3 regions of the Alteromonas sp. Cnat3-28 genome follow, and region 1 is predicted to be linked to each of the others. Evidence: predicted binding sites of a transcription regulator. Region 1 holds the regulator's gene; each other region holds the start of a gene.
The links. The regulator MetJ, encoded in region 1, represses methionine synthesis genes. The targets are predictions, from matches to a motif close to TAGACGTCTAGACGTCTA.
Positions count from the first base shown of each region.

Region 1 (10,246 bases):
AAGTGCCTGAGCGCACACCTAGCATGTGACAGATGGCGTAGCTTAATTCACTGCGGTTCAACGTATAGAAATGGAAGTGTTTTACCCCTTCTTTAGCCAATACCTTTACCTGATCCATGGCGATGTTAGCACCTATTAGGTTACGTGTGGCTTGGTCGTCGGCATCAAGGCCGTCGAACATTTTGTGTAACCATCCCGGCACATGAACATTTGTGAACCCCGCAAATTTCACCAGTGTTTGGTAGTTGGTTACCGGCAAAATACCCGGAACGATATCTAAGTCGACACCCGCTGCGGCTGCACGGTCTCTAAATCGAAGGTACACACTCGTATCGAAAAAGAACTGGGTTATCGCTTCTGTGGCACCTGCTTCTGCTTTGCGCTTAAGGTTTAGTAAATCAAACTGCGCATTTGGTGCTTCAGGGTGCTTCTCTGGATAGGCAGCAACAGAAATATCAAAATCGGCAACGTCTTTTAGCAAGGCAACAAGATCAGAGGCATACATCTCTGTCTTTTCTACTCCTGGCGGTAAATCGCCACGAAGCGCAACAATACGGCGAATACCTGAGTCCCAGTAGTCTTTTGCAATTTGCTTAAGCTCATCACGGCTAGCATCAACACAGGTCAAGTGAGGAACCGCCGCGACACCGGTTTGCTGCTGAATGCGTTTTACAACGTCGTGGGTTCTGTCACGCTCACCGCTATTCGCGCCGTAGGTTACCGACATGTAGCTTGGCTTTAGTGGCGCTAGACGTTCAACTGACTTCCACAGGGTCTGTTCCATGGCTTCCGTTTTAGGCGGAAAGAATTCAAAAGATACATCAATATCACGCAGTTCCGACAGGGACTGGTTTAATGCATCGATACCTTGTGCGTAAGAAACCATGGCTTTTTCTCTCAAAAATGTATTCTTATAGACGTTTAGACGTCTAAATTAAAGAATATATGTCTAGACGTCAAGAGGTTTACACTGCTCAATTGACCTTTTCGTGAACTTGTTTAGAATTTCTCTTCATAACATAAAAAAGAGTAGACCGAGTTAGTACAATGGCAGAATGGAACGGTAAATATATTCACCCCTACGCAGAGCATGGCAAGAAGAGCGAACAGGTAAAGAAAGTCACTGTCTCTATACCTATTAATGTGCTTAAGGCGCTTACTGATGAGCGTACTCGCCGCCAAATCAATAATCTGCGTCACGCCACTAATTCAGAACTGTTGTGTGAAGCATTTTTACATGCGTTTACCGGTCAACCATTGCCTAACGATGATGACCTGCGCAAAGACAATCCTAATCGCGTACCGGCTGAAGCAAGACGCATTATGGAAGAAATGGGTATTGATCCAAGCTTCGAAAACGATGTGTCGGAAGACGACTGATATTTGGTATTAAAGAGAAACGGCGCTTTGTTGTAAGTTATTGCTAGTTGATAACCTACAACACGGCGCCGTTTTTTATGTACTTGTATTCTCTAAGCGCACTTTTTAGCAAATAAAGGTTGAGCACTAGCCCCTCCATTTTTTTGCCTAATGCGCCAGAATTTTATTCTTCTGGGCTTTCAGGCACGCGTGCAACGCCAGATTCAATCGCAGCCTTAGATACGGCGGTAGCAATACGCTCGCATAAACGCGGGTCCATAGGTTTAGGAATAATGTACTCCTTACCAAATGTCAGACTAGTACTCTTACTGGCAGCTAGTACTTCTTCTGGTACAGGCTCCTTCGTGATAGCACGAAGGGCTTCTACTGCCGCTACTTTCATTTCATCGTTAATGGCCGTTGCACGAACATCTAGTGCGCCACGGAAAATAAACGGGAAACACAGTACGTTGTTAACCTGGTTAGGGTAGTCCGAGCGTCCGGTAGCCATAATAAGATCTTTACGTACTTCGTGAGCAAGTTCAGGCTTTATCTCAGGGTCTGGGTTAGAACATGCAAATACAATTGGGTTTTCAGCCATCAAGGCCAGTGTTTCTGGTGGTAAAACATCCGGTCCTGACACACCAACAAAAATATCCGCACCTTCCATTACGTCTTCAAGCGTACGCTTGTCAGTATTGTTAGCAAATAGCTTTTTGTGCTCAGTTAAGTCTTCGCGACGAGTATGGATAACGCCTTTTCTGTCTAGCATATAAATACGCTCACGCTGGGCACCACACTTTATAAGCAGTTCCATACAAGCGACCGCTGCTGCACCGGCACCCATACACACGATTTTAGCGCTCTCTATGCTTTTACCTTGAATTTCCAGAGCATTAAGCATGCCCGCTGCAGTTACAATAGCGGTACCGTGCTGATCATCATGAAATACCGGAATTTTACAGCGCTTAATTAGCTCTTGTTCAATCTCAAAGCATTCAGGCGCTTTAATGTCTTCTAAGTTAATGCCGCCAAATGTGTCAGCGATATTCGCTACTGTATTAATGAACTCTTCGGTTGTACGATGCTTCACTTCAATGTCAATGGCATCCAGGCCAGCAAAGCGTTTAAACAGAAGGGCTTTACCTTCCATAACAGGTTTCGATGCCAGTGGGCCTAGGTTACCCAACCCTAAAATCGCGGTTCCGTTACTGATAACGGCAACCAAGTTTCCTTTACCTGTGTACTTATAGGCGTTATCTGCATCTTCGGCAATTTCTCTGACCGGCTCGGCAACGCCTGGGCTATAGGCAAGAGCAAGGTCATCGACGCTGTCGGCTGGTTTAGATAACTCTACGCGGATTTTTCCAGGCGTGGGTTTGGCGTGATAGTCGAGTGCGCGTTGTCTAAAATCTGACATGTAAAAAGGTATCCTTAGATGTAGGGTTCATCGGTGTTTTCGTTCACGCTCTGTAGCTATTTTATTGTCGTTATAGTTATAGTTATAGTTATAGGTAGATAAACGTAAGCGCGTTACAACCAAGTAATGACAAAAGTGATTATAAATAGTTGTTAGCACTAGGGCTTGCTGATCTTTGTTTTACAGCAATTATCAATACGCCCTAAGGTGGCATGTGGAAAAAGCAGACTAGGCGTTAACCGTTACTGATTTTGTTCACATACCTTAATGGATACAAGCCTCAAGTTTATGTACCCAAAAGCGCCACAAGTCTTGAAAGTAATGCATTATTCACAGAATTAATGCTCACTATCAAAGTGCCGATCGCAACTCTAACACAGCTAATCACTGTGTACATATCTGATCAGAATTCTCATATACCAATGTAGGTTAGGCATACTAATTAGACCAGTAAAATGGAGCTATAATTGCCATTCATGCTATTTATTTTGACTTGTCATAACATTCTGTAGGTCTATTGTGTGGAGGATAAAAACAAAGCTATCAAAGGGATCTACGTTCTCATAAATGCATTGGACAGAAACCCAAATCAGGAAAATAGAACGCAGGGAGACACCTCGTTAATTCTCCATCCAATATTTCTGATAAAATTCTGTGAAAGCCCACTCAAAATTCGCGCTGAAGGCGAGGATATGACAGAAAGAAAACTAATAACCGTGCTAACCGATGTGTGCGAAAGCGTAAAATCTAACAATAATGGATTTGTTTGGCTAACTCACGTAGGACATTGGAGAGCGCCGCAAGTGATTGCCGTGTTTAATACTGAGCAGGAGAAGCAGCGGGCGTTAACTAATGGTTGGGATATAGACTTCATAAACCAAGTGAATATTGCTTTGGCGTCAATTAAGTCAGTACCCGTTGGTATTTATTTTGATAGCGAAGAAGAGTGTAAGAAAGTGAGTGGCGGCAATTGGGATAGGCATTTATCTAATGTTAAAAACCTTCACTGAGTTCAGGTTACGCTGGATGTTGTAAATTAAGCTAAAAACGTTTTCAGAAACGCGAGTTGCAGGGCTTGTTACACTGGCTAGGTACTGGCCTGACGTAGGATAACGGCGGTAACGCGCAGTTTGGCACACCTTGTTTGAGTGAAGCGTGAATTTTAAGCAATAAAAAAGCGCCATAAAGGCGCTTTTTTCGAACTCGATATCAGGCTTACTTTTTGCCCAATGCACCGAAACGCTTCTTGAAGCGATCAACACGACCACCAGTGTCAACGTTACGTTGCTTACCAGTGTAGAATGGGTGACATGAAGAACATACGTCTAGGTTGATGTCTTTACCAAGCGTAGAGCGAATGTTCATTACGTTACCACATGAGCAAGTTGCTGTGATTTCTTCGTATTTTGGGTGGATATCTTGTTTCATTGGGTTACCTCACATAATAAGGCCGTATCGCTATACAACCCGAAGTCGCACACCATACGTTATTTAATTCAAATGATAAGTCGTTCAAAGAACAGCCTATCGCAAAAGAGCGGCGCATAATAAAGGATGGCAGGGGCTTGATCAAGCGGTTTTTGTATGGTTTTTGTATAACTGTTAGGCACGACAGCTAAACAAAAAACATTCCTTTTATGCTTAACAGCAAAGTATGTTTAAATATTTGGCTTTCAAGGCTCGGCCAATACACGCTAATACTAAGATGTACTGTTAACTGCAAAAATTGCTGTAACGTGTGGCTAAAAGAATAGTCTCGATATGAGTAGTTTCAATATATGACATTTAGTATGCGCATTGTGCGCGGCAAAAGTCATCAAACAAGGTAGAACGTTCGCAATGGCCTTTATCCAAGTTGCCGTGCCAGTGCCACTGCGCCAACTTTTCACGTATACCCACGATAACGCACTTAGTGCGGGTGTTAGAGTGGTTGTGCCTTTTGGCCCGCGCAAACTCGTGGGCGTTGTCGTTGAAACGCTACATAAAGCTGAAAGCGAAATTGACAATGCCAACAAGCTAAAAGCCATTGAGTCAGTTCTAGACGATACCCCAATTATTGACAATGTGTTGCTGAAAATGGCTCAGTGGTTGTGGCAGTATTATCATCATGCGCCAGGTGAGGTCCTGCACGCCATGCTGCCTGTTTTATTGCGCAAAGGCGAGTCAGCAGCGCCAACACCCCAAGACATGCTAATGCTTACCGAAAAAGGTAAACAAACGACTGCAGACACGTTATCGCGGGCGCCTAAACAGCAAGCGTGTTTTACTGCACTGGCCGGTGGTGCCTTATTAGCATCCCAAGCGCGCAAGCAGTATGGCGCACCTGCGGTCAAAGCACTTGTCGAAAAGTCATTGATAAGCATTGAAGAAGTCGCGCCTGAATTTAAGTCAGGCAGTTGGCTTGCCTCGTTATCGGTGTCTGAAAAGCCAATTCCAGATACTGAGCAGTCGGTTGCCATTGCCGCACTTAATCGTCAGCAGGGCAATTTCGCTGTAAGTTTGCTTGAAGGGGTTACCGGTAGCGGTAAAACGGAAGTGTACCTTCAAGCCATCGAACCCTTACTGTGCGACGGAAAACAAGTGCTTATACTTGTGCCAGAAATCGGGCTGACGCCGCAAACAGTGTCACGCTTTGAAAAGCGCTTTGGTATTGCAGTGGGCGTTTTACACTCTCAGCTTTCTGATAAAGAACGGCTACAGGTGTGGCAGCGATCAAAAGCAGGTGAACTTGGGATAATCATCGGTACTCGCTCGGCTATTTTCACCCCGCTGCACAACCCCGGCATGCTGATTGTGGATGAAGAGCACGACGAGTCTTTTAAACAACAAGATGGACTTCGCTACCACGCCCGTGACTTGGCAGCTATGCGGGCTAAGCAGCACAATATTCCTCTTTTATTAGGCAGCGCCACGCCCGCACTCGAAACACTTAATAATGCGCTAAGCGGTCGCTATGCCCATTTGCAGTTAACTAAGCGAGCGGGAGGGGCGAAAAGCACGCATCAGCATGTGTTGGACGCGCGTGACCAACCCATTCACTACGGTATTTCGCAAGGCTTGCTAACGATAATGCGCCAGCATATCAACGCGGGAAATCAGGTATTGGTGTTTGTGAATCGCAGAGGCTATGCGCCAGCGCTGCTTTGCCATCACTGCGGCGAAACCGTCATGTGTAAGCGTTGTGACCGCCCGTATACGGTGCATAAAGCGCAGAACCGCTTACAGTGTCATCACTGCGGCGGCATGCGCTCAATGCCATCAAACTGCGAAGCGTGCCATCACAATGAATTAGTTACGGCGGGTACGGGGACCGAGCAAGTCGAGCAAGGGCTTGCAAGTTTATTTCCCGGTGTTAAACAGGTACGAATAGACAGCGATACCGTGCGGGGCAAAGACAAACTGCACCAAACACTGGATGCAATAAACCGCCAAGAGTACCAGCTTCTGGTAGGTACTCAGATACTGTCAAAAGGTCACCATTTCCCTCATGTAACCTTAGTGGCGGTGCTAGATTGCGATGGCGCACTTTTTAGTGCCGATTTTAGAGCACCAGAAAAGCTCGCTCAGCTTGTAACTCAGCTTGCTGGAAGAGCAGGGCGCGCCAGTAAACCCGGTGAAATGTGGCTGCAAACTCACAATCCCCATCACCCTTTGCTACAAGATTTAGTGCACAATGGCTATGGGCATTTCGCCAGACACGCTTTAATGGAGCGTAAAGCGGCGGGGCTGCCCCCTTTTATTAGCCAGTTTGTCATTCGCGCAGAAGCGACCGACAGCAGTTTGGCCTATCGTTTTTTACAAGACAGCAAGCAAGTATTTCTCCAGCAGCATGCCATTGAGCTAAATGGCCCGTTTCCTTGTCTAATTGAAAAGCGGCAAGGCAGGTTCCGGTTTATGCTGATATGTAGCCATGAAAAGCGTGCGCCGCTTCACAATGCGCTGCGTTTGGCGCTGCCATTTTTACAGGCGTTGCCACAGGCAATGAAGGTAAGGTGGTCGATAGATATTGATCCTACCGATTTCAGTTAGCTTGTTGGGTAGCAATACGTTAAAATTTCCGCAGGATTGAAGTGCAGGAAAGCTGCTGCTTCATAAAGATTTGGTATATGACGTTTTCTTACGCATACAAACAACGATAACAAGTAGGAATATTGCCGACTATGGCTCAACGCGATTATGTCTCTCGTGGACGCTCTCCTCAAAAAAAGAAGCCGGCTGGTAAAGGTAGAAAACCAGCCAGAAGCGCGCAATCAAATGCGCAATCTAACGCCCCGGTTTCTGGAAAGCTTCCTATTGTGCGCCTTGTTGGCGTATTCGCATTGGTGATTGGCTTTGGTGCATTTTTGTGGTCAATAAAAGACAATGTAGAAGACGACGTGGATACACAAGCTTCACGACCTGTGGCTCCTACAGAAGAGACGTTACCTGAGCTTCCTGAAGAAGAATGGGAGTACATTAAGACCCTTCCAGGATATGAAGTAGAAGTTGAGGTCAAAGAGCAAGAAAAATCTGACAAACGCTATTTAATGCAGTGCGCCTCGTTTAGAACCCGCGCGCAGGCTGAAGAGATGAAAGCCAAAATTGCATTCCAAGGTTTAGAGGCGCTTATCAGACACAGCACTGGCAGCAACGGCGATTGGTTCCGCGTTATTCTGGGTCCTTACGAGTCTAAGCGTGATGCAGAAAAAGCCAAGCATAGTCTGCGTAAAGTGAACATTGCCACATGCCAAATTTGGTACTGGAATTTGTAGCAGTTTATTGATAAGGCATTGCCCTACACGTTTCACTTAGCGTCCGACAAACAAGAAACAGAAAGAAAATTTGCTTATGAAAAAGGCAGCGACTCTAAACACTGTCGACACTCACTGTTGTTAAAAGAGAGCGGTACCTTGTCAGATGGGCGATTATGCTTAAATCAAAGTGAGCACAAACGCTTACCGAATAAAGGATGGGTGTGTTGGCGAGAGTATGCACTCAATAAATGGTGTATTCAATAAGCACCTTATGCGCTAAGCCCGTATAGTAGGCAGCTCTGAGCGCACATTCTTTTGTCTTACCCTTGAAATTAAAAAGCCTCCCCCCACTTATTTGATATTGAATTTGAACGCTGCTGCCTTTGCTAGACGAAAAACGCAGCAGCGCCCAGCTAAACGGGGAATTAACGTGACAACGATTGTATCTGTACGACGTGGGAATCAAGTGGTAATGGCCGGTGACGGACAGGTATCACTGGGCAATACCGTAATGAAAGGTAATGCGCGCAAAGTGCGCCGTTTATACCACGACAAGATTTTAGCGGGCTTTGCTGGTGGCACGGCCGACGCATTTACGCTGTTTGAGCGCTTTGAAGCAAAGCTAGAAGCACACCAAGGCCATTTGACCAAAGCGGCAGTAGAGCTCGCCAAAGACTGGCGGACTGACAGGGCGCTTCGCAAACTAGAGGCATTGCTTGCCGTAGCAGACGAAACCGCATCGTTTATCATTACCGGTAACGGTGATGTGGTGCAGCCAGAACAAGATCTTATCGCGATTGGCTCTGGTGGTAACTACGCACAAGCTGCAGCTACGGCACTATTAGAAAATACTGAGCTAAGCGCAAAAGAAATTGCCGAAAAAGCGTTGACCATAGCGGGTGATATTTGCGTGTTCACTAACCATAGCCAAACGGTTGATGTACTAGATTACTAAGTAACAGCTGAGTGCTGTTATTGGCTTGCTGTCGCTCGTATGAATTTGAGTACAGCAAGCGCTGTTAGAAAAGGGTTTATTCATGTCTGAAATGACACCAAGAGAAATTGTTCACGAGTTAGACCGTCATATTATCGGTCAACAAGATGCCAAGCGCGCTGTATCTATTGCACTTCGAAATCGCTGGCGTCGTATGCAGCTTGAACCTGAGCTGCGCCAAGAAGTTACGCCAAAAAATATTTTGATGATTGGCCCTACGGGTGTGGGTAAAACTGAAATAGCCCGCCGTTTAGCAAAACTTGCTAACGCGCCGTTCATTAAAGTTGAAGCGACTAAGTTCACTGAAGTGGGCTATGTAGGTAAAGAAGTTGAGACCATCATTCGCGATCTTGCTGATATTGCAGTGAAGATGACGAAAGAAAATGAAATGAAAAAGGTTAAATTCCGCGCAGAAGAAGCAGCGGAAGAGCGTATTTTAGACGTTTTGCTGCCTCCACCAGAAGATGCGTGGGGTAATAAGGAAAATGTTGAAGATCGCGGTACGCGCCAAGCATTTCGCAAAAAGCTTCGTCAAGGAGACTTAGACGACAAAGAGATCGAAATTGACGTAGCACTTCCGCAGATGGGCGTAGAAATTATGGCGCCTCCAGGTATGGAAGAAATGACCAATCAGCTTCAGGGCATGTTCCAGAACTTGTCGGGTTCTCAAAAGAAAAAGAAGAAGCTGAAAATTAAAGAAGCGTTCAAACTACTTATTGAAGAAGAGGCGGCACGCCTTGTGAATCAAGAAGATTTGAAGGAAAAAGCCATTGAGTCGGTAGAACAGCACGGTATTGTGTTTATCGATGAAATTGACAAAATTTGTAAGCGCGAAGGTAACTCATCGGCTGATGTATCTCGCGAAGGTGTTCAGCGTGACCTGCTTCCACTTGTGGAAGGTTCAACGGTATCGACAAAACACGGCATGGTTAAAACCGACCATATCTTGTTTATCGCTTCGGGCGCATTCCAAATGAGCAAGCCGTCGGACCTTATTCCTGAGCTCCAGGGTCGTCTTCCGATTCGCGTTGAGCTATCTGCCCTTAAAGTAGGTGACTTCAAGCGCATTCTTACGGAGCCGAATGCGTCATTAACTCACCAGTACATTGCGCTAATGAAGACGGAAGGCGTGGATATTAGTTTCGACGATTCTGGTATTCAGCGTATAGCCGAAGCGGCATGGCAGGTGAATGAGCGCACTGAAAATATTGGGGCCCGCCGTTTGCACACCGTGCTAGAGCGCCTTATGGAAGACATCTCGTTTGACGCCTCTGAAAAGAGCGGTGAGTCATTCGTGATTGATGCAGACTACGTTAACAGCCACTTAGAAACCTTGGTAGATAACGAAGATCTGTCGCGCTTTATTTTATAATGCAGTTTTGAGATAGCGAATAGCTCAGCTAAAAAGCTTATCGGGTGTAACATGACCCAGTGAGCTTTTGAAAATAGAGTATTTAAGCCCAGAGATATGCTCTGGGCTTTTTATTTTTCATTCAAAAATCTTGTCTTAATATTGCTATATGACATTTTAACGTTGCCCTCCTGCAAAATTTTTCGGCATATCAACTTCTAAAAGCCTCAATTAAAAACGACGTAGCGTGTAAAATTTCTTGTTAAATTTTTGTTGATCAGACTTTACATAGATAGTATAAACTAAAAAGACAACGTTGTTTATTTGAAATTACACCACTTCAACAATCAAGGCGCGATATGAAAAATTACACATTGCATCCATTAACA
Region 1 is NZ_JAKREY010000007.1:100,246-110,491, forward strand. It holds gene metF (methylenetetrahydrofolate reductase) at 1-886, opposite strand, end outside; gene metJ (met regulon transcriptional regulator MetJ) at 1,048-1,380, shown strand; gene MHM87_RS09295 (malic enzyme-like NAD(P)-binding protein) at 1,544-2,779, opposite strand; gene MHM87_RS09300 (hypothetical protein) at 3,472-3,789, shown strand; gene rpmE (50S ribosomal protein L31) at 3,995-4,207, opposite strand; gene priA (primosomal protein N') at 4,619-6,808, shown strand; gene MHM87_RS09315 (cbb3-type cytochrome oxidase assembly protein) at 6,940-7,530, shown strand; gene hslV (ATP-dependent protease subunit HslV) at 7,943-8,467, shown strand; gene hslU (HslU--HslV peptidase ATPase subunit) at 8,550-9,878, shown strand; gene MHM87_RS09330 (SusC/RagA family TonB-linked outer membrane protein) at 10,217-10,246, shown strand, end outside.

Region 2 (10,246 bases), on a different contig from region 1:
GCTCGGGACACGCGGCGTAGCCTGGTGCCGGTCGAATGCCTTGGTATTTTTCGCGAATAAGTTCTTCGTTACTTAGTGATTCGTCAGCGGCGTAACCCCAGTAATGCTTACGCACTTGCTCGTGCAGATATTCCGCAAACGCTTCGGCAAGCCTGTCTGCCACCGCTTTAACCATAATGCCGTTGTAGTCATCGCCAGTCTGAATATAGCTATCAGCAAGCTCGTCTTCACCTATACCGCCGGTGACGGCAAAAGCGCCCACATAATCATTTATGCCACTCGACTTTTCAGCTACAAAGTCTGCTAAACAATAATTAGCGAATTTGTCTTTTAGGGTTTGCTGACGCAAGTGATGGGCAACACCTTGAATCTGGTTTCTCGACTCATCGGTATAAATTTCAACATCGTCATTAACGCGATTGGCAGGAAACAAGCCGATAACGCCTTTCGCCTGAAGGCTGTTCTCTTCGATAATTTTATCCAGCATGGCGTTGGCGTCGTTAAACAGTGACTGTGCCTGCTCTCCCACCACCTCATCTTCAAGTATACGTGGGTACTTGCCTGCCAAAGACCAGGTTAAGAAAAATGGCGTCCAATCAATGTAGTTGCGCAGCGTAGCCAAATCGGCGGTTACCGGTGTTACACCCAGGCTCGCAGGTTTTACTGGCAAAGTCGTAAAATCTGGCTTAAAAGCGTTTTCTCTGGCTTGAGCTAACGTCACCGGCTTGCTGCGCGGCTTTTTGCGGGCGTGCTGTTCACGTACCGTATCGTATTCTTTTGCCAATTCCTGCGCGTAAATATCGCGGGACGTTTTGTTTAGAAGGCGCTGACATACGCCTACTGCTCTACTAGCATTTGGAACATAGGCTACAGGCGCATGGTAGTTTTGTTCAATTTTTACCGCAGTGTGCGCTTTAGACGTAGTCGCCCCGCCAATAAGCAGCGGGATATCAAAGCCCTGACGCTCCATTTCTTTGGCAACGTGAACCATTTCATCTAGTGAAGGTGTAATAAGGCCCGACAGGCCTATCATATCAACGTTTTCATCTTTAGCGGTTTGTAAGATTGTCGCCGCTGGCACCATTACGCCAAGATCAATCACTTCAAAGTTATTACACTGAAGTACCACGCCAACAATATTTTTGCCGATATCGTGAACATCGCCCTTTACCGTGGCTAATAGAATTTTGCCGTTACTTTTCGCGTCGTCTGACTTTTCTTCTTCAATGTATGGCTGTAAATGGGCTACCGCTTTTTTCATTACACGTGCCGACTTTACTACCTGAGGAAGGAACATTTTACCTTCGCCGAACAAATCTCCCACCACGTTCATGCCGTCCATTAACGGCCCTTCAATAACGTGTAATGGACGCTCAGCTTGCTGGCGCGCTTCTTCGGTGTCATCAATGATGTAGTCGGTGATCCCTTTAACTAGGGCATGCTCTAAGCGCTTATTAACCTCTTGCTCGCGCCAGGATAAATCTTCTTTTGCGGCAGCCTTTCCATCGCCTTGATAGTTCGGTGCAATATCGAGTAAGCGTTCAGTGGCATCACTTCTGCGGTTTAAAATCACGTCTTCAACCGCATCTCGAAGTTCAGCCGGTATTTCGTCATATACCTCTAGCTGACCTGCATTCACAATAGCCATATCCATACCCGCTCGAATAGCGTGATATAGGAATACCGAGTGCATAGCTTCACGTACTGGGTTGTTACCTCTGAACGAGAATGAAATATTAGAAAGACCGCCGGAAATATGAGAGTACGGGCAGGTTTTACGAATCTCACGGGTAGCTTCAATAAAATCAACCGCGTAGTTATCGTGCTCTTCAATACCCGTCGCTACTGCGAAAATGTTAGGGTCAAAAATAATATCTTCAGGTGGAAAGCCGACTTCTTCTGTCAGCAGCTTGTAGCTACGCTGACAAATTTCTACTTTTCGAGCCTGCGTGTCAGCCTGACCAGTTTCGTCAAACGCCATCACTACGGTTGCTGCACCATAGCGCTTTATTAGCTTGGCTTGGTTTAAGAAGAGCGCTTCCCCTTCTTTTAAGCTGATAGAGTTAACAATCGCTTTGCCCTGTACACACTTAAGTCCTGCTTCGATAACATCCCATTTAGACGAATCGATCATAATAGGTACGCGGCTAATATCAGGCTCAGAGGCGATTAGGTTCAAAAAGGTGATCATGGCCTGCTTAGAATCAAGCATGGCCTCATCCATATTGATATCGATGATCTGCGCGCCGTTCTCTACTTGCTGCCTTGCGACATCAAGTGCAGTTTCATAATCACCTTCAAGAATAAGTCGTTTAAAACGAGCGGAGCCTGTTACGTTGGTACGCTCACCGATATTAATAAATGTAGAAAATTCTGCGCTCATAATGCCCTCCTAGTGTACAAACGGCTCTAGGCCTGACAAACGCATTTTGGGTTCGAACTGTGGCACTTTTCTTGGCGCAATTCCATTGACCGCGTTAGCAATATCGCGAATGTGTTCTGGCGTACTGCCGCAGCAGCCACCTACGACATTCACTAGCCCTGACTGCGCCCATTCTTTGATGTGCTCGGCCATTTCAGGGCCTTCCATGTCGTATTCACCAAACTCGTTGGGTAAACCAGCGTTAGGGTGCGCTGAAATTAAGCACTCACTAACAGTAGCCACTTCATCCACGTATTGGCGCAGTAAGTCTGGCCCAAGAGCACAGTTTAAGCCGAATGAGAATGGACTGATGTGTCGCATGGAATAATAAAACGCTTCCGCGGTTTGACCAGACAGCGTGCGCCCTGAGGCATCGGTAATCGTGCCAGACACCATAACGGGCAGCGATATACCTAGCTTTTCAAAAACCGACTCTACCGCATAGGCTGCCGCTTTCGCATTAAGTGTATCGAAGATGGTTTCCAGCATGATTAAATCTGCACCGCCTTCAATGAGCGCTTCGGTAGACTCGCTATACGCTTCCACGAGTTCGTCAAAAGTAACATTGCGTTTGCCTGGGTCGTTAACGTCAGGCGAAATTGAAGCAGTGCGATTTGTTGGGCCAAGTACACCTGCCACGAAACGGGGTTTGTCGGGTGTCTTTGCTGTGAACTCATCGGCAGCTTTACGCGCCAATTTAGCTGCAGCTAAATTAATATCACGGGATTGAGCCTGCATATCGTAATCGGCCATAGCGATAGTCGTAGCATTAAACGTATTCGTTTCAATAATGTCCGCGCCAGCTTCAAAGTAATCACAGTGAATTTGATAGATGATATCGGGCTGGGTAAGAACCAACAAATCGTTATTACCCTTTACATCACAGTGCCAGTTGGCAAACTGTGTTCCGCGATAATCTTCTTCTTCTAACTTATGGCGCTGGATCATGGTGCCCATGGCGCCATCTAATATAAGGATGCGCTTTTTAGCGGCTTCTGTAAGCGTTGCTTGCGCGCTAGAATTTGGTCTTTGGCTCACGTGCTACCTCTTTGGCTGTGACTTTTCAGCAAGCTGACTTAAATCGTAAGGCGTGGTCTGATAGACATAATAATTCAGCCAGTTTGTAAACAATAGGCTGCCGTGTGAGCGCCACTGTACAATAGGAGACTTGGCTGGATCATCCCCTTCAAAATAGTTTTTTGGAATTACTGGCGTTTGTCCCGCGGCAATATCTCGAAAATACTCGTCTTTAAGTGTATCTGGATCGTATTCCGGGTGACCCGTTACAAATACCATGCGCTTATCTTCTGACGCCACAATATAAGCGCCTACATCGTCAGACTCTGCAACAACACTAAGTCCATCGACGCTGTTATACAACGAGGTGTTAATATGCCCATAACGGGAATGTGGTGCGTAAAAAGAAGGATCAAAGCCTCTTAATAGCTCATTGTTCGGGTCATTCACTTTATGTTTAAAGACACCTGAAAACTTTTCGTCTCTAAGCTCTCGTGTAATGCCGTAAAAGTGATACATGGCGGCGTGAGCAGCCCAACATAAGTAAAGGGTTGAGTTCACGTGACGCTGCGCCCACTCCAATATGGTGGTCATGGTTTCCCAGTACTTTACTTCCTCGTAATCGATAAGCGCGAGAGGCGCACCGGTGACAATGAGGCCATCGTATTTCTTATTCGCTACCGCTGAAAAGTCGTGATAGAAAGCATCCATGTGCGATTGCGGGGTATTCTTCGGCGCTTGATTATCAATTCGAATTAAATCCACGTTTATTTGCAGTGGCGTGTTCGATAACAGGCGAAGTAACTGTACCTCTGTTTCTATCTTGTTCGGCATTAAATTAAGAATACCGACTTCAAGAGGACGAATATCCTGATTGGCAGCCCTGTCCATGTCCATGGTAAAAATGTTTTCACCTAGTAGTACATTCTGCGCGGGTAACTGCTCAGGAATACGAATTGGCATAGAGGGCTCCAGTGATAAATTACAATATCTGTATTGTGTCTATAACTGGCGATATGTCAACATCTTTACGTCTAGACGTCTAAACGTTTTTTCTCTGATGCTCAAAAATACTAATTATTTTGTTTATGCACCATTACCAACATCTCAGCTTCGGCACGAGGAATGTCGCAGGCTTCAATAATTTCATCAATGCTAGCGCCTTGCTTGACTAAGTCCGCCGCACGCTGATATAGGCGTAGGGAAGGATCTTGAAGCTTGAGTTCTCGAAGCTGGTTTTCAATATCAGTTTGCTTTTCGTCTAACTCTTGAAGGTGTCGAGTGATCACCAAGGTGCGTGCTTGCGCCTCAGTTTGTTGATTATTTGCATTTTTAGCAAGGGCTTCAGTGCGGGCAATAGCCTCTGCGTTAGCATGTTCGCTTTCGCTTAATGCAGAACGCAACTGCTTAATGTGTGAATACAGCACACCCATCGCGGCAATGAGTATAACTACAAGAATACACAGTATGAGCTCTAATAAGGTAGGTGCAGCAAGCTGCCAATCCATGGACATAACCCTTGGGGAAATGTAGGCAGTATTATAATCAATACCGCCTATTCATTTATTTAGATGTTGCTAAGCTCATCCCACTCTTCGTCGCTTAACAATTTATTAAGATCTACAAGAATAAGCAGTTCGCCGTCGCGGTTACTTACACCTTGGATAAACTTAGCACTCTCTTCAGTACCTACGTTAGGGGCACTGTCAATCTCTGAAGATTTCAAGTAAACCACCTCAGCGACACTATCCACCAGAATACCAACCACCTGCTCGTCAGACTCAATAATAACGATACGGGTATTGTCAGTAATTTCTGTTGGCGGTAATCCGAAACGAGCACGTGTATCAATAACCGTTACTACGTTACCACGCAGATTGATAATACCAAGTACATAGTCAGGTGCACCGGGTACAGGGGCTATTTCGGTATAACGCAAGACCTCTTGAACTTGCATCACGTTGATACCGTAAGTTTCTTCACCTAAGCGATACGTTACCCATTGAAGGACTTCGTCGTTGCTGTCGGTGGCGTTATTATTTATTCTTTCGTCGCTCATGAACCTGGCTCCCAATACTATGGCGTCTGGTCGTTACTGCCTAAGCCTTTGTTAAGCATAGATATTAATTCTTCAACGTCAATTAACGCGCACATTTTTTCTTTAACCATCCCTGCTAACCAGGGACGCTTACCTGTGGACTCGCGCCATTTAACATCATCGGTAGTCAAATTGACCGTATTGACTAGCTTTTCACTAGCCAGACCCCACGCACTTTCCCCTAACATTATAAGATATCGGTAGTTAAGCGATTGTGCGAGGTTTTCGTCATATTTTTCTGGCATTACCCATTTTGCAGAGTCAACAACACTTAGTTTAGACTCTCTGTGCAACATTACACCCATAAACCAATCAGGTTTTCCAAATAAAGGGCCAATCTTCTCAATTTGGTGGATCCCACCTAGCGACGTCAAAGGCACCGCAAGTGTTAACCCTGCAACCTCAAAGAATAGCGCCTGAAAGCGAAAACCGAGAGTATCCTTTAGTGGAACTTTTGTTTTTTCAGCGCGGTTTAACGCAGCTTCTTGTTCATTTTCTACTAAAGTTTCTGCGTGAGACTGTTGCTGTTCATCTTCAATTGTCTCTGCTTTTTGCGTTTCAATTAACGATGTAACCTTTTCCGCTATCGCTTCTTGTTCATTCGATTGCGGCTCACTTTCATTGGCGGTAGAAGCAAGTGCCGTTTCAGCCATCTGCTGAGAAGCCTGCTCGAGCAATTTTGCCGTGCGCGCAGTCACATCTTCCGGTGCTTCTGGCTCTTTGAGGAGGCTATCAAGGTATGCCTCCATCACTTCTTCACGGGCAAAAGGCGATTGCTTGCTCATGTTCTCGTTATTTCTCCAATACCGCTAATAGTTTCTCGTACGCAGACACACCTCGTGTTTTGGGGTACGCTGCGGAAATGGGAAGCTGTACTAAACTTGCATCCCTGAAGTGCGTGTCGACGGGAATAACCCCTTCCCACACGCGCTCACCATAGTCATTCATTAAGCGCTTTCGCGATGCAAGCGCCGCGTTAGTGCGCTTATCAAACATAGTTGGAATAATCACAGTATCAAAGGATTTGTCCAACGAACGTCCCATAATTTCCATGGTACGAATCATTCTGTCTAGCCCTTTAAGCGCCAGATATTCTGTTTGGGTAGGCACGATAACCTTGTCACACGCTGCAAGAGCGTTAACCATCAGCACCCCTAGCACTGGAGGGCAATCGATGATAGCAACATCAAATTCCCCTGCGATTTTTGCCAACGCTTTTTTTAGGACTAAGCCCATACCTTGTTCGCTACCCATCGTTCTATCTAAGGTCGCGAGCGCCATTGTTGCAGGAAGCACATATAAGTTGTCTAACTTTGTCGGGCACAGACAATCCATAACATTATCGGCCGTAATGTCATTAGACTTAATAAAAATATCGTAAACTGAATGACTTGACGCTTCTGCATCGATACCGAAGTAATAACTCAGCGATGCATGTGGATCAGTATCAATCATGAGCACTCGCTTGCCTTGCTGTGCAAGCAAGCCGCCAAGGCTCACCGTAGTGGTAGTCTTTCCTACACCACCTTTCTGATTCGCTACTGTCCACACTTTCATATTTGCTGTTCCATTACTGTTCAAACTGCTATCGCATTTCGGTTTGAACGCAACTGCTCATATCATCAATGTTTATATTTTTACTGGATATATTGGCAACGGCTACAGCTTGAGGCATACCGTACACAACGCAGGAATCTTGGTCTTGAGCCCAAATCGTTGCGCCTTTTTCCTTGAGCATTCGGCATCCTTCTCTGCCGTCAGCTCCCATACCCGTTAATATAATTCCTAATACATCCCCACCATAAGCTTTAGCCAGAGAACTGAAAGTGAGATCAACACTGGGCTTATAATTCACCTTGCCACTCGCACTTGCATCAACAATGGCAATGCGTTTATTCGCACCTATGGTTTCTAGCAACATTTGCTTCCCACCGGGAGCAAGATACGCATGACCTGGTTTTAGAATGTCGCCGTGCTCGGCTTCTTTTACTCTAATCTTACAGTTTGTGTCTAAACGCTGTGCAAATGCCGTAGTAAATGTTCCTGGCATGTGTTGTACAAGCAAAATGGGGTATGGAAACTCTGCAGGTAAAGGAGACAGCACTTTTTGAAGCGCCACAGGCCCGCCTGTAGAAGCCCCAATTGCCAAACACTTGTAGTGCTTTCCCGTCGCTCTTACAGACGAAACGGTTGGTTGTTTGGCTGCGTCTTTATGCCCTGATAGCAACCCTGATGTTTTAAAGAACGCCTGCTTTGGCGCATTATCAGGAAGCTTTCTTGCCTCTGTAGAGCGAAACGACGGACGCTTAAGACCAATACCACGACGCGCTATTAAGCGTACTTTTGTACACAACAAGCGCGATGCGTCTTTTCTGTCCTGCGCGATATCTTCAAATTTCTTCGGTAAGAAATCGAGCGCGCCCGCTTCTAACGCATCTAATGTCGCTTGCGCACCATGATGCGTAAGCGAAGAAAACATAAGAATAGGTGTAGGCCGCTTGTCCATTATGGCCTTTACAGCTGAAATGCCGTCCATGACAGGCATTTCAACATCCATCGTTATCACATCCGGCTTAAGCGCTTCTGCTTTTTCGAGTGCATCGCGCCCATTTCTCGCTTCCCCAACAACTTCAAGTTCCCTATCGCCATCGAGTATTTCTTTTACTCGACGACGATAAAAAGTCGAGTCGTCCACGACAAGGACTTTAAAGACCATGGATTATTATTCCTGTTAATTCATCGCCTTACTTGATGGGTTTACGCGCATACCGTTTAAGCAGGCTCGGAATATCTAAAATTAGTGCAATTCCACCGTCTGATGTAATCGTGGCTCCCGCCATACCAGGCGTGCCTTGCAATAATGCATCAAGAGGTTTAATAACCACTTCTTCTTGGCCTATTAGCGCGTCTACTACGAATCCTACTTGTTGTGTACCAATTTGCACTACAACAACGTGTCCCTTTTCTCTATCGATGTTTTTGGGACCTCGAATCAACCATTCACCAAGGAAGAACAACGGAATTGCTTTTGAACGAACTATCATTGTTAGCTGGCCATCGACCGTGTTGGTCTTTTTGATGTCCATATTTATTATTTCGTTCACCGCGCCTAATGGTAACGCAAAGGTTTGTTTTCCTACAACAATCATTAGCGTCGGAAGAATGGCTAGCGTTAGCGGAACTTTGATATCCAGTCGCGTGCCTTTTCCTAGCTGTGAATCAATGTTCACGGTGCCGTTAAGTTGGTTAATTTTGGTCTTAACCACGTCCATGCCCACACCGCGACCAGAAATATCACTAATTTCTGTTTTGGTTGAGAACCCTGGCGCGAATATCAAGTTAAACGCTTCAACATCCGACATACGTGCAGCTGCGTCTGCGTCTAGTACACCGCGACTAATAGCAATTTCTTTAAGCTTTTCAGGATCCATTCCTTTACCATCATCTTCGATGGTTAGAAGAATATGATCGCCTTCTTGAGATGCCGATAGCTGAACCGTACCCATGCGCGGTTTACCCGCTGCAGCACGGTCATCAGGCATTTCAATACCATGGTCGACGGAGTTTCTCACCAAATGCACAAGTGGATCGGCCAGTGCTTCAACCAGGTTTTTGTCTAAATCAGTTTCCTCACCCACAAGCTCAAGGGTTATTTCTTTTTTCAAGCTTCTAGCGAGGTCTCGAACAACGCGAGGGAAACGACCAAACACCTTCTTGATAGGTTGCATGCGGGTTTTCATTACCGCACCTTGCAAGTCGCCCGTTACCACATCTAAGTTGGCAATGGCTTTGGACATGCTTTCGTCGTTACTGTTGATACCCAAGCTTATTAGCCTGTTTCTCACTAGTACGAGTTCACCCACCATGTTCATAATTTGGTCAAGGCGCTTGGTATCTACACGTACTGTAGTCTCAGCAGGAGGCGCAGCTGGTGCCGCCTTCTTCTCATCTTTTTTAGGCGCTGCTTTTGGTGCAGCAGGTGCGCTTGCTTTAGCTGGCGCTGCGGCGCTAGGAGCAGGCGTCGCTTTTGGCGCAGCTGGCGCTGCTTGTTTCGCTTTTTGAACCGCTTCTGTTGCTGCCTTATCTACAGGAGGCTCTGGCGCCTTTGAAACGGCTCCCTGCTTGGTAGGCCCTTGCCCTGAGCCATGCAGTTGGTCAAGCAGTGCTTCAAATTCGTCATCGGTGATTTCTTCATCACCAGCTGCACTCGGCGTAACTGGTGCTGGAGCTGGTGTATTTGCCTTTGGCGCAGCTTCTTCACCACCAAACTTGCCTTTGCCATGTAAATCATCGAGCAGCGCTTCAAATTCTTCGTCGGTGATATCGTCGTTATCACTAGCGGCAGCAGGTGCAGCAGCCTTTGCAGGTTCGCTTTTAGCCGCTGAGGACTGTCCTGGTGCCCCAGAGCCATGAAGCTCATCAAGCAGCGCTTCAAACTCATCTTCAGTGATTTCGTCAATACCGCCGCTATCACCAGAGCTTGGTGCCTGTGCAGTAGGCTCTTCAACAACTAATTCTGGCTCTTCAATCGCGGGCTCAGGTTCTGACGCCGGCGCGCTTTGTTCACCAAAAATATTCTCATCTGGAGATTCCGGGCGACTTAGTTTGTGTAACAAGTCGACTAGGTGTGCGTCTGCTGGCTCTAATGGATCCCGAGCTTTCACTCGTTCAAACATTTCAACAACCACATCTGTGGCTTGCAGAATAAT
Region 2 is NZ_JAKREY010000004.1:141,506-151,751, reverse strand. It holds gene metH (methionine synthase) at 1-2,383, opposite strand, end outside; gene MHM87_RS06070 (homocysteine S-methyltransferase family protein) at 2,393-3,460, opposite strand; gene metA (homoserine O-succinyltransferase) at 3,464-4,402, opposite strand; gene MHM87_RS06060 (DUF2802 domain-containing protein) at 4,513-4,947, opposite strand; gene MHM87_RS06055 (chemotaxis protein CheW) at 5,007-5,498, opposite strand; gene MHM87_RS06050 (chemotaxis protein CheW) at 5,516-6,322, opposite strand; gene MHM87_RS06045 (ParA family protein) at 6,330-7,094, opposite strand; gene MHM87_RS06040 (chemotaxis response regulator protein-glutamate methylesterase) at 7,123-8,253, opposite strand; gene MHM87_RS06035 (chemotaxis protein CheA) at 8,282-10,246, opposite strand, start outside.
Region 2: the regulator MetJ is predicted to act here: its motif matches at 4,467-4,484, upstream of metA (homoserine O-succinyltransferase).

Region 3 (10,246 bases), on a different contig from region 1:
TATGGCAATATTTACCATAGGCTTATCTATTACCTCTTACAGAGACAGTGCAGCCTCTACTACAGCGTCAGTGGTAATGTTGAAGTGCTTGAACAGGTCGCCCGCAGGTGCAGATTCACCAAAGGTGTCCATGCCTACGATAGCACCATTAAAGCCAACGTACTTGTACCAGCTATCTTTAGACAAGGCTTCAACCGCTACGCGTTTAACTACGCTAGAAGGTAGTACACTTTCACGGTAGTCAGCAGACTGTCGGTCAAATACGTCAGTTGATGGCATAGACACTACGCGAACGGCTTTGCCTTGCTCGGTCAGTTTCGCTGCTGCTTCAACGGCTAGCTGAACCTCAGAACCGGTACCAATAAGAATAAGCTCTGGCGTACCTTCACAGTCTTTAAGTACGTAACCGCCTTTAGCGATATCTGCAACTTGTTGAGCCGTTCTTTCTTGCTGTGCTAAGCCTTGGCGTGTGAAGATTAGTGTTGTTGGGCCGTCAGTGCGCTCAATAGCAGACTTCCACGACACAGCAGACTCAACCTGATCACAAGGACGCCAGTTATCAAGATTAGGCGTTGCACGTAGCGCAACCACCTGCTCTACTGGCTGGTGTGTTGGGCCGTCTTCACCTAGACCAATTGAATCGTGGGTGTAAACGAAAATTGCAGGCTGCTTCATTAGCGCTGCCATACGTACCGCATTGCGTGCATATTCCATGAACATTAGGAAGGTTGCACCGTATGCCTTAAAGCCACCGTGAAGGGCAATACCATTCATCATGGCAGACATACCAAACTCACGTACACCGTAATAAATGTAGTTACCTGACGCATCGTTCGCTTCAACGCCTTTGCTGCCTTCCCAAATAGTAAGGTTAGAACCAGCAAGGTCAGCAGAGCCGCCTAATAGCTCAGGAAGTAGTGGACCAAATGCGTTTAGTGCATTTTGCGACGCTTTACGTGAAGCAATATTTTGTGGGTTAGCTTGAAGCTCAGCAATAATTGCATCTGCTTTTTCGCTGAAATCTGCTGGCAACTCGCCATTTACGCGGCGTTTGAACTCTGCCGCAAGCTCTGGGTAAGCGGCTTCGTATGCCGCGAAAGCGTCATTCCACGCGCTCTCCGCGTTTGAACCTTTCTCTTTAGCATCCCAACCCGCGTAAATATCGTCTGGAATTTCGAACGCGCCATGGCTCCAGCCAAGCTTTTCGCGAGTGGCTACAATTTCATCTTCACCTAGTGGTGCACCGTGACAAGACTCGGTACCTTCTTTATTAGGCGAGCCGAAGCCAATAGTGGTTTTACAACAAATAAGCGTAGGCTGCGCGGTGTTCGCTTGCGCCTTTTCAATAGCGGCTTTTACTTGCTCTGCATCGTGACCGTCAACGCCATCGATCACTTCCCAACCGTAGCTCTTAAAGCGTGCTGGTGTATCGTCAGTGAACCAGCCTTCTACTTCGCCATCAATTGAAATGCCGTTGTCATCCCAAAACGCGATAAGCTTACCAAGGCCTAGTGTGCCGGCTAGTGAACATGTCTCGTGTGAGATACCTTCCATCAAGCAGCCATCGCCTAAGAATGCGTAGGTGTGGTGGTCAACAATATTGTGACCATCTTTGTTGAATTGTGCCGCTAGCACTTTCTCGGCAAGCGCCATACCCACAGCATTACTGATACCTTGGCCTAGTGGGCCAGTGGTCGTTTCAACACCTGGCGCATAACCGTACTCAGGATGGCCTGGCGTTTTTGAATGCAATTGGCGGAAGTTCTTTAATTCTTCTATTGGCAGTTCGTAGCCCGAAAGGTGAAGAAGAGAGTACAACAGCATCGAGCCGTGACCATTTGAAAGCACAAAGCGATCGCGGTTAGCCCAAGATGGGTTTGCAGGGTTGTGTGATAAGAAATCACCCCATAGTACCTGTGCGATATCAGCCATCCCCATTGGGGCACCTGGGTGACCAGATTTAGCTTGTTGAACGGCATCCATGCTTAATGCACGGATTGCATTGGCGAGTTCACGACGAGAGGGCATGTTGTCTCCTGATTTATTTTGTATCTTTTGTTTCGTATCTTAGCGGGCTAGGCAAGCTAGACGAGCGTAGAGGTAAGGCGTTCGCTCTACTTCTTTATACGAATGAATGTGGCGTTATTCTTACCTATGCCACCTTACAGTTCAATGGGTTTTGATTGCCAATAGTGAAAGTCTTAGTAAAAAATGGTCTATACCTTATCCATCACGTATTCCCAATACATCAAAAACGGTTATATCTAACGTCTGGTTTTACTAGTACATCATTCGCTTTACCAATTTCGTCCTGGATAACCCCATTAGTGATCGGGTTGTGTCAACTATTCGTAACGAAGAGACTTTTAGACGTCTAGAAGTAAAGACTGGTATTTATAACTTGTTTTAGTACAATATACGACTATTTTGATAATTTAACGCTTACGGAGCATTTATGGCCACGCATTTATTCACATCCGAGTCAGTGTCTGAAGGACATCCGGACAAAATTGCTGATCAGATCTCAGATGCGGTTCTTGACGCTATTTTAGAACAAGATCCTCGCGCTCGGGTGGCCTGCGAAACGTATGTAAAAACCGGTATGGTTTTGGTGGGTGGTGAAGTAACTACCTCTGCATGGGTAGATATTGAAGAGCTTACCCGAAAAACAGTTAAAGAAATTGGCTACACGCACTCAGATATGGGCTTCGACGCTGATTCATGTGCGGTATTAAATGCTATTGGCAAACAGTCACCTGACATCAATCAAGGTGTTGATCGCGCAAGCCTTGAAGAACAAGGTGCTGGTGACCAAGGTCTAATGTTTGGCTACGCTAGCGACGAAACTGACGTACTAATGCCTGCGCCAATCACGTACTCTCACCGCCTTGTTCAAAAACAAGCCGAAGTGCGTAAATCTGGTAAGCTAGACTGGTTACGCCCAGATGCTAAAAGCCAAATTACTTTCAAATATGAAAACGACAAGCCTGTTGGCATCGACGCGGTTGTGCTTTCAACCCAGCACTGTGATTCAGTAAGCACTGAAACAGTTCGCGAAGCGGTAATGGAAGAAATTATTAAGCCAGTGCTGCCTAGTGAATGGATTGATGGAAATACACGCTTTCACATTAACCCAACGGGACGATTCGTTATCGGTGGTCCAATGGGCGACTGTGGCTTAACAGGTCGTAAAATCATTGTTGATACTTACGGTGGTATGGCCCGTCACGGTGGTGGCGCGTTCTCTGGTAAAGATCCATCAAAAGTAGACCGCAGTGCAGCATACGCGGGTCGTTACGTTGCTAAGAACATTGTTGCAGCAGGTCTTGCTAAGCGCTGTGAAATCCAAGTGTCTTATGCAATTGGTGTGGCAGAGCCAACGTCTATCAGCATCGATACCTTCGGTACAGGTGTGGTAGATGAGAAAACGTTAGTAGCACTGGTCCGTGAACACTTCGACCTACGCCCGTATGGACTTATTCAAATGCTAGACCTTGAGCGCCCTATTTATCGCCCAACGGCTGCGTACGGTCACTTTGGTCGTGACGAATTCCCATGGGAAGCAACAGATAAAGCAGAAGCGTTAAAAGCATCGATTTAATTCGATAACCCAATAACGCTTTTAAATACGCCGCTCAGTTTTTATAACGCTTTGCAAAAAAGTGTTTGTATAAACTAGCGGCGTTTTTATTTGGCTCGCAAAATCAACGAAACAAATAAAAAACAGCAAAGAATATTTTCATCATCTATTTTTTGCAGCTATGCTTAAATAACGAACACACTATCGCTTGTAGTTTCTGGTTGTTTACAAGCCATGATAACAACAACTTGGGCTCTTCCATGAATGTGGTTACTGGTATTCTTCTGGCACTTACTTTGGCTGCGTCTATGGCGGCTTCCCCCGTGCTCGCGGAAATGAATGCTCCCCACTACAGCCCTATCCAATTCAAAAGCAAAAAAATAGCCCGGTGGCAGCTAAATAGTATGTACCGCATTCAATCTACAACCGAAACTTATCTATACGACAACAGTTATACCTACCCAGCGGGGTCACAAGGTATGTTTAGCGCCAGCCGGCGGTTTAACACTTGGGTTCCGCAAAAGGTCTATGCAACGTACAAAACCAACAATACCGCCTTTCAGCATTACGCAGAGTGGCTTTATTTACCTCATGATGTAGGTACTTTTACTCGGTTGGGCTGGCTGCTTGGCAAAAGCGAGGGTTTAAACATGGCGGTAGAACTTGAACATAGGCAAGTTGGGGAAGAAGAGAATATGGCTCTCTCATTGGGCGTCAATTACTTGTTTTAAGTCATCCTTGTTTTAGGTCACCGCTACATTGCATTCACAGTGTGCTTTTAGTATTAAACCCCATCATAAAGACGAAACGTAGTTGCCGTTATGCCAATGATAAGGTTTTTGCGTAAGTCTGTTGAATTACCATCGCGTCGGAACTCGCTCTATGACGCTTAACATCAAGTTGGCTCGCAAGACGGCTTTTCACCTCATGCCATTGATTCATTTGTGCTTCAGACAAAATATATTCCAATGCTCTACACGTAAAAGACATTTCTACCTGCGCTGCGGCGTAGAGCTTAATTAGCCACGGGTTATCAACGACCCAACCGTCACTGTAAACCACCGTATTGCCAAGGAAGTTATTTAACTCAAAACAGACTTTTCGAGGCTCTTCTCCTCGAGTTTGCAGCATCTGCTGCGTTATGCCGTGCAGTGACTCCGCTTTTCGATCCCAGTGAACCCACGAGTCAAAGGGCCGAAGTAGCTTACACCACTTTGCACCATCATAGCGCACGATACCTATTTCAATAGGGTAACTCGCTGCGCCAAATCCACTTGCTTCAATGTCTATTATTGTTGGCAGGGTATTCTTTCGCACTCACGCTCCAAACCGCTGTTTATCCTTGCTTGCAACATACGCAAACCATTTTTATCAGGCGGTTTTACTGCTACCTCGTCACCAGAGGAACAACTAAACAACGTCGAGCACTGTTTAGCAAATGTACAACCACTCTTCTCGAAATATAAGCTAATAGTAGAATCGTGCCACAATTAATGCGCACTCGTTTAGTACACCAACCCGTCGCCAGCGCTCAAAAATCTCGTAAAAGCTCTCAAAAAAGCATCAAACTTATACTAAAGGATAAGACGTTTACGCTAAAAGACTGAGCGCATTGCTATACACTTTTAAGGTTAACATTTAGGTAGCCTATTCATGCGTGCACTTTCTATCTTTCTCTCGCTGGCTTGCGTCTTTTCAATTTTTACTGCAAGTAAAGCATTAAGTTCAACGGAACCTCTGGTGATTGGTATTGATGCCGATCTTTCAGCGGTAGCTGTTGAAGGTGGCATCGCTATTACAAGAGGGGTCGAGCTTGCCGTCGACGAAATAAATGCCGCTGGTGGGATTCTAGGTCGTCAAATAAAAGTTATTGCGAAAGACCATCGCGGCAACCCAGCTCGAGGTGTATATAACATTGAGCAATTTTCCCAAACTCCCAATTTACTTGCGGTAGTAGGCGGCGTTCATACACCTGTAGTTCTCGCTGAAGTCGACCCAATACACGAAAAAAACATTTTGATGTTGGTTCCTTGGGCAGCGGGGACGCCTATTATCGACAACGGGCACTCACCGAATAACATATTTCGCGTGTCGGTACGCGACGCTGAAGCAGCGTCAGTCCTAATTAATCACGTCAAATATATGGGGCTTTCAAATATCGCGTTGGTATTGGAAAGAACAGGATGGGGACGCTCAAACCTTGAATCATTAACACAAGCTGCAAGTAATAATGATATTGATATAACAGCAACCCAATGGATAAATTGGCAGCAGAAAGACTTTTCTGAGGATATCGCGGCAATAAAAAGCGCGAAAGCGGAAGCGATTATTCTTGTCACTAACGTTCCTGAAGGTGTTGTGGTACTCGATGAGATGGCAAAACAAGGCATCGCCTCTCTCCCTGTTGTGTCGCATTGGGGAGTCGCGTCGGGTCAGTTCGCCTCTTTACTTGCAAAGCCCATCGCTAACTACAATGTTTCAGTACTTCAAACCTTCCACTTCAACCACCAGAAAAATACCAAGGCGAAAAGCTTGTTAGAAGCCTATTATAGTAAGTATGGCTTGGTGGATGCGACTGCGATTGGTGGTGTGACAGGTTTGGCTCATGCTTATGATTTAACTCATTTAATCGCGGCAGCTGCCGCGAAAGCTGGTAGTATAGAAGTAGACGCATTACGCGGTGCGCTAGAGTCTCTTCAAAATGTGCAAGGTGCAGTGAAGCACTACACAGCTCCATTTTCAGAGGACAGACACGATGCACTCTGGGCAAAGGATTATTTTATGACTACGTTTAACGAAAAAGGTCACTTGGTAACAACGGGCGTGCAATGATGCAGCAGCCCCCAAGGTTACGCTCTCTTCTGCTTTCAAGCATGTTACCGCGACTGGTTTTACTCGTCGCGGTTTTGTCTATCATTCTGTTTGCTCTCTCTTTCCACTTCATTGTTAAACAAACCGACCAGCTTCAACAACAATCCGTTGATGGTTTAGAACAAGATATCAATTACATTGTTAGCGACACCACTAGACAGCTAGCAGACTTGGCAGCTAACGATATCATCATCAATTCTTTGGTTGATTTCGAGCAAAGGGATAATTACCTTCCCATGTTTTTCCGCTCGTTAAATTTAACTCAGGCGAAAAGTGTCGAGTTTGCGCTATTTGATTTTGCCGGGAACCGGGTGATTGATAAAAACTGGAATGCTGTTGTCCCCGAGTCGCTCAGTAGTGCATGGCGCCAGCAAACCCTTGGTTCATCTAATGCATACTCCTCGGTATCAAAGTACGGCGTCTTAATAAGCGTTCCAGTGTTACTTAGAGGCGTAGCGGAAGGCGCACTTGTCATGTATGTGGATAGCTTGCAGTCTTTGCTCGCGCCCTATCCCAGACTGACTAACCAGCTTGTTACCGACTCTAGTGGGCATGTCCTGTTTAGCAGTGAGCCCTCACTCATTGCTCCCAACTCAAGCTTTTCCGATTTTGATGACAGCGGCTACGCTATAAAAAAGGCTGATTGGCAAAATCTAACCTTATACAGCGTGAAACCCACCATCACCGCATACAGAGAAGCCGCATGGACTGGGATTGTATTGCTGGCAATGATTGTAGGCTTCGTATTTATCATTTTGCATATGGTGAGTATGACGGGAACGCTTGCCGAGCGAACACTTTCGACTTTGTACAATGACATTAAGAATCGACTAAACAGTGATGATAAGACCTCACTACGCCTTGATAGTGACGTTGAGGCCCAAGAACTTGCGGATATTCGCGAAGCGTTTGACAAACTGATTTGGGATCTAACAGAGGTTTCACTGTCTAACGAACAGTTTTCCAACGTGTTGGAGTCAATGGGCGATATGCTTGTTGTGGTTGATCAAGACAAGCAAATTTTACTTTCTAACAAGCGCTTCGACGACTTTTGTCATGACCAGTACGGTGAAAAGAACGGTATTTTGAAGTTCATTATGCAAAAGCTCGCTTCTTCACAGAGCAATGAACTTACACACTTTTCGGTATCAACCGGCCAAGAGCGGTATGTTCATTGGACTAAAACATCACTGGCCGATGCTAATGGCAATATTCGTGGTGATATCTATGTTGGTAGCGACGAAACTGAACAACGCTCTCTTGAAAGTCACGTTAAAGTGCTCACTCACGCTATGGATGAAGCAACCGTGTCGATCATCATTTCGGACATTAAGCGCGTCGGCCAACCAATAATATACGTAAACAGTGCCTTTGAAGAGCTTACAGGCTACAATCGTGAAGAAATAATCGGTCATAATTGCAGGTCGATGCAGGGCGATGAAACCAGCAAGCAGACAGTTGACCAAATCCGCAAGGCTATTGCAGTGCGCGAGCCTATTGAAACGACGCTGCTCAACTATAAAAAAGACGGCAGCGCCTTTTATAATCGTTTGAATTTAACGCCGGTAAAAATAAATGGTGAAGTCACTCACTATATCGGGTTTCAACAGGACGTTACTCAACAACGACAAACCGAACAGTATCTTCAGGATGCGCGAGAAAAAGCGGAAGAGTCTGCCCGTCTTAAATCGAGCTTCCTCGCTAGTATGAGCCATGAAATACGCACGCCAATACACGGTATTTCTGGTGTTTTGCAGTTAATGGCTAGCTCTGAACTCACTGAGGAGCAAAAGCACTACCTGTCTCTTGCTAAGTTTAGTATCCAAGGCCTTTTACATATCGTAAATGATATTTTGGACTTCTCTAAAATTGAAGCTGGCCAATTGCAAATTGAAGAACACCCATTCGACATTTTAGAATCGCTTGAAAACCTTCAAAGTCAGTACGCGATTATGTGCCAAGAAAAAGGGTTAGCGCTACATTTTCACTTTGATTTACAAGGCTTTCACGTTGTACAAGGCGATGATGTACGCTTTAGACAAATACTCTCGAACTTGTTAGGTAATGCCGTGAAGTTCACCGACAGTGGATGCATTGAAGTCACCACCAGCATTCAGCAAAACGCAGATAACAGCCTTAAGCTTTTATGTAGCGTAAAAGACACCGGCATTGGTATCGCACAAGATAAGCAAAGTACAATCTTTGATGTCTTTACCCAAGAAGACCTTTCTACAACTCGCAAATTCGGCGGAACAGGCCTTGGACTTTCTATTAGCAAACAATTATGCGAACTCATGGGCGGCGATATAAAACTTGAGAGCGTTAAAGGTCACGGAAGCACGTTTTCTTTTACTATTATGCTTGAACAAGCCGACGAAGCCCTGCTTAAGCCAGTTCACCACTCCTCAGGAGTGAAACGGGAAAAAGGGAAAAAACGCAAAGTATTAATTGTCGAAGACAACGACATTAATCAGGTTATTGTTAAACAGCACCTAAATAACCACACTACATTGAGTGCCAAATCAGGCCTAGAGGCACTTGAAGCGTTGAACAAAATGAAAGTGACCTTTGATGTTGTCTTGATGGACTGTCAAATGCCGGAAATGGACGGCTTTGAAGCAACTAAACGCATAAGAAATGGTGAGGCCGGAGAACGCTATTTAAACGTGCCGATCATCGCACTAACCGCCAATGCCATGAAAGGTGACAAAGAGCGCTGCGTTAACGCCGGAATGGACGATTACCTAAGTAAACCTTTTGATGCTATTGACCTCATCGACAAAGTTGAGCATTGGGCAAGTATTGAAAGAAATAGCGAAGAAAGCGCCGTTCATTAAGTTCTGTTTACGGAGAAACCGTAGGGATGGTCTTCGGCTATGTGTATTTTGATTCTGATAAGTTTGTCAGAATGGACTTCAAGCCGAGAGCAATCTTTTCTTAGCGCTGGGCCCCATCCATACCGCAGGCAATATGGCGTTGCGTATTCACAATCGACATAAAGATAAGCTCCCCGCCATTAACCGCGCCATTGCTGAATTAAAACAAACGGGTCAAATTGATAGAATACTTAACAAGTATTCTGACTTTTCATTATAAGCCACACGCAGTTTCAACATTACGCCGTTGCTTTTTTGCCATAGCGCTTTAAAGCAAAGGGAAATTTTATCGATTGGATTAAAAGGCAAAGACACACCAGCGTCATGCCAACCCACCCCACCGGCTTGAATACTTCACCAATCAGAAAAATAGCGAAAAGTGTCGCAACCAGTGGCTCAATTAACGTAATAAGCGTAGCTTTACTCGCTTCGGTAGTGCGAAGACCATAGCCAAATAGCAAATAACCAAGAAACATCGGCACAACAGCCATATAGAGTGAAACGCTAATGTGGATAGTGTTAGCAAACAAGTTTTGACCGGTAAACCAGAGGGAAGGCAACAGAGCAACGGCAGCGCAACCGAAAAGTCCGGCCATGGCAGATTTTGAATTTGCGCCAGCGTCAATGTGTTGCTTCGCGGCCCATGAGTATCCAGCGTAAGTTAAACCTGCAATTAAACCCAATATAACGCCGAACACCTGATCATCTTTAGATGCTGACAACGCCATTGCGTCGTGTGCCTTACCCATGGCTAACATGCCAATCCCAAACGCACCAAATACAAAACTAATGAACCATTTTAAAGGCACGGGCTTTTTACTTAAAAAGTACTCTAAAAGCGCAGCGAATAGTGGTGCACTGGCGATAGAAACCACGGTGCCAATGGCAACGCCTGACAAACGCATTGAGCTGTAAAAGG
Region 3 is NZ_JAKREY010000026.1:10,091-20,336, forward strand. It holds gene epd (erythrose-4-phosphate dehydrogenase) at 1-18, opposite strand, end outside; gene tkt (transketolase) at 37-2,028, opposite strand; gene metK (methionine adenosyltransferase) at 2,456-3,601, shown strand; gene MHM87_RS18245 (hypothetical protein) at 3,841-4,311, shown strand; gene MHM87_RS18250 (exonuclease domain-containing protein) at 4,400-4,897, opposite strand; gene MHM87_RS18255 (ABC transporter substrate-binding protein) at 5,234-6,412, shown strand; gene MHM87_RS18260 (ATP-binding protein) at 6,409-9,288, shown strand; gene MHM87_RS19910 (hypothetical protein) at 9,422-9,547, shown strand; gene MHM87_RS18265 (EamA family transporter) at 9,567-10,246, opposite strand, start outside.
Region 3: the regulator MetJ is predicted to act here: its motif matches at 2,368-2,385, upstream of metK (methionine adenosyltransferase).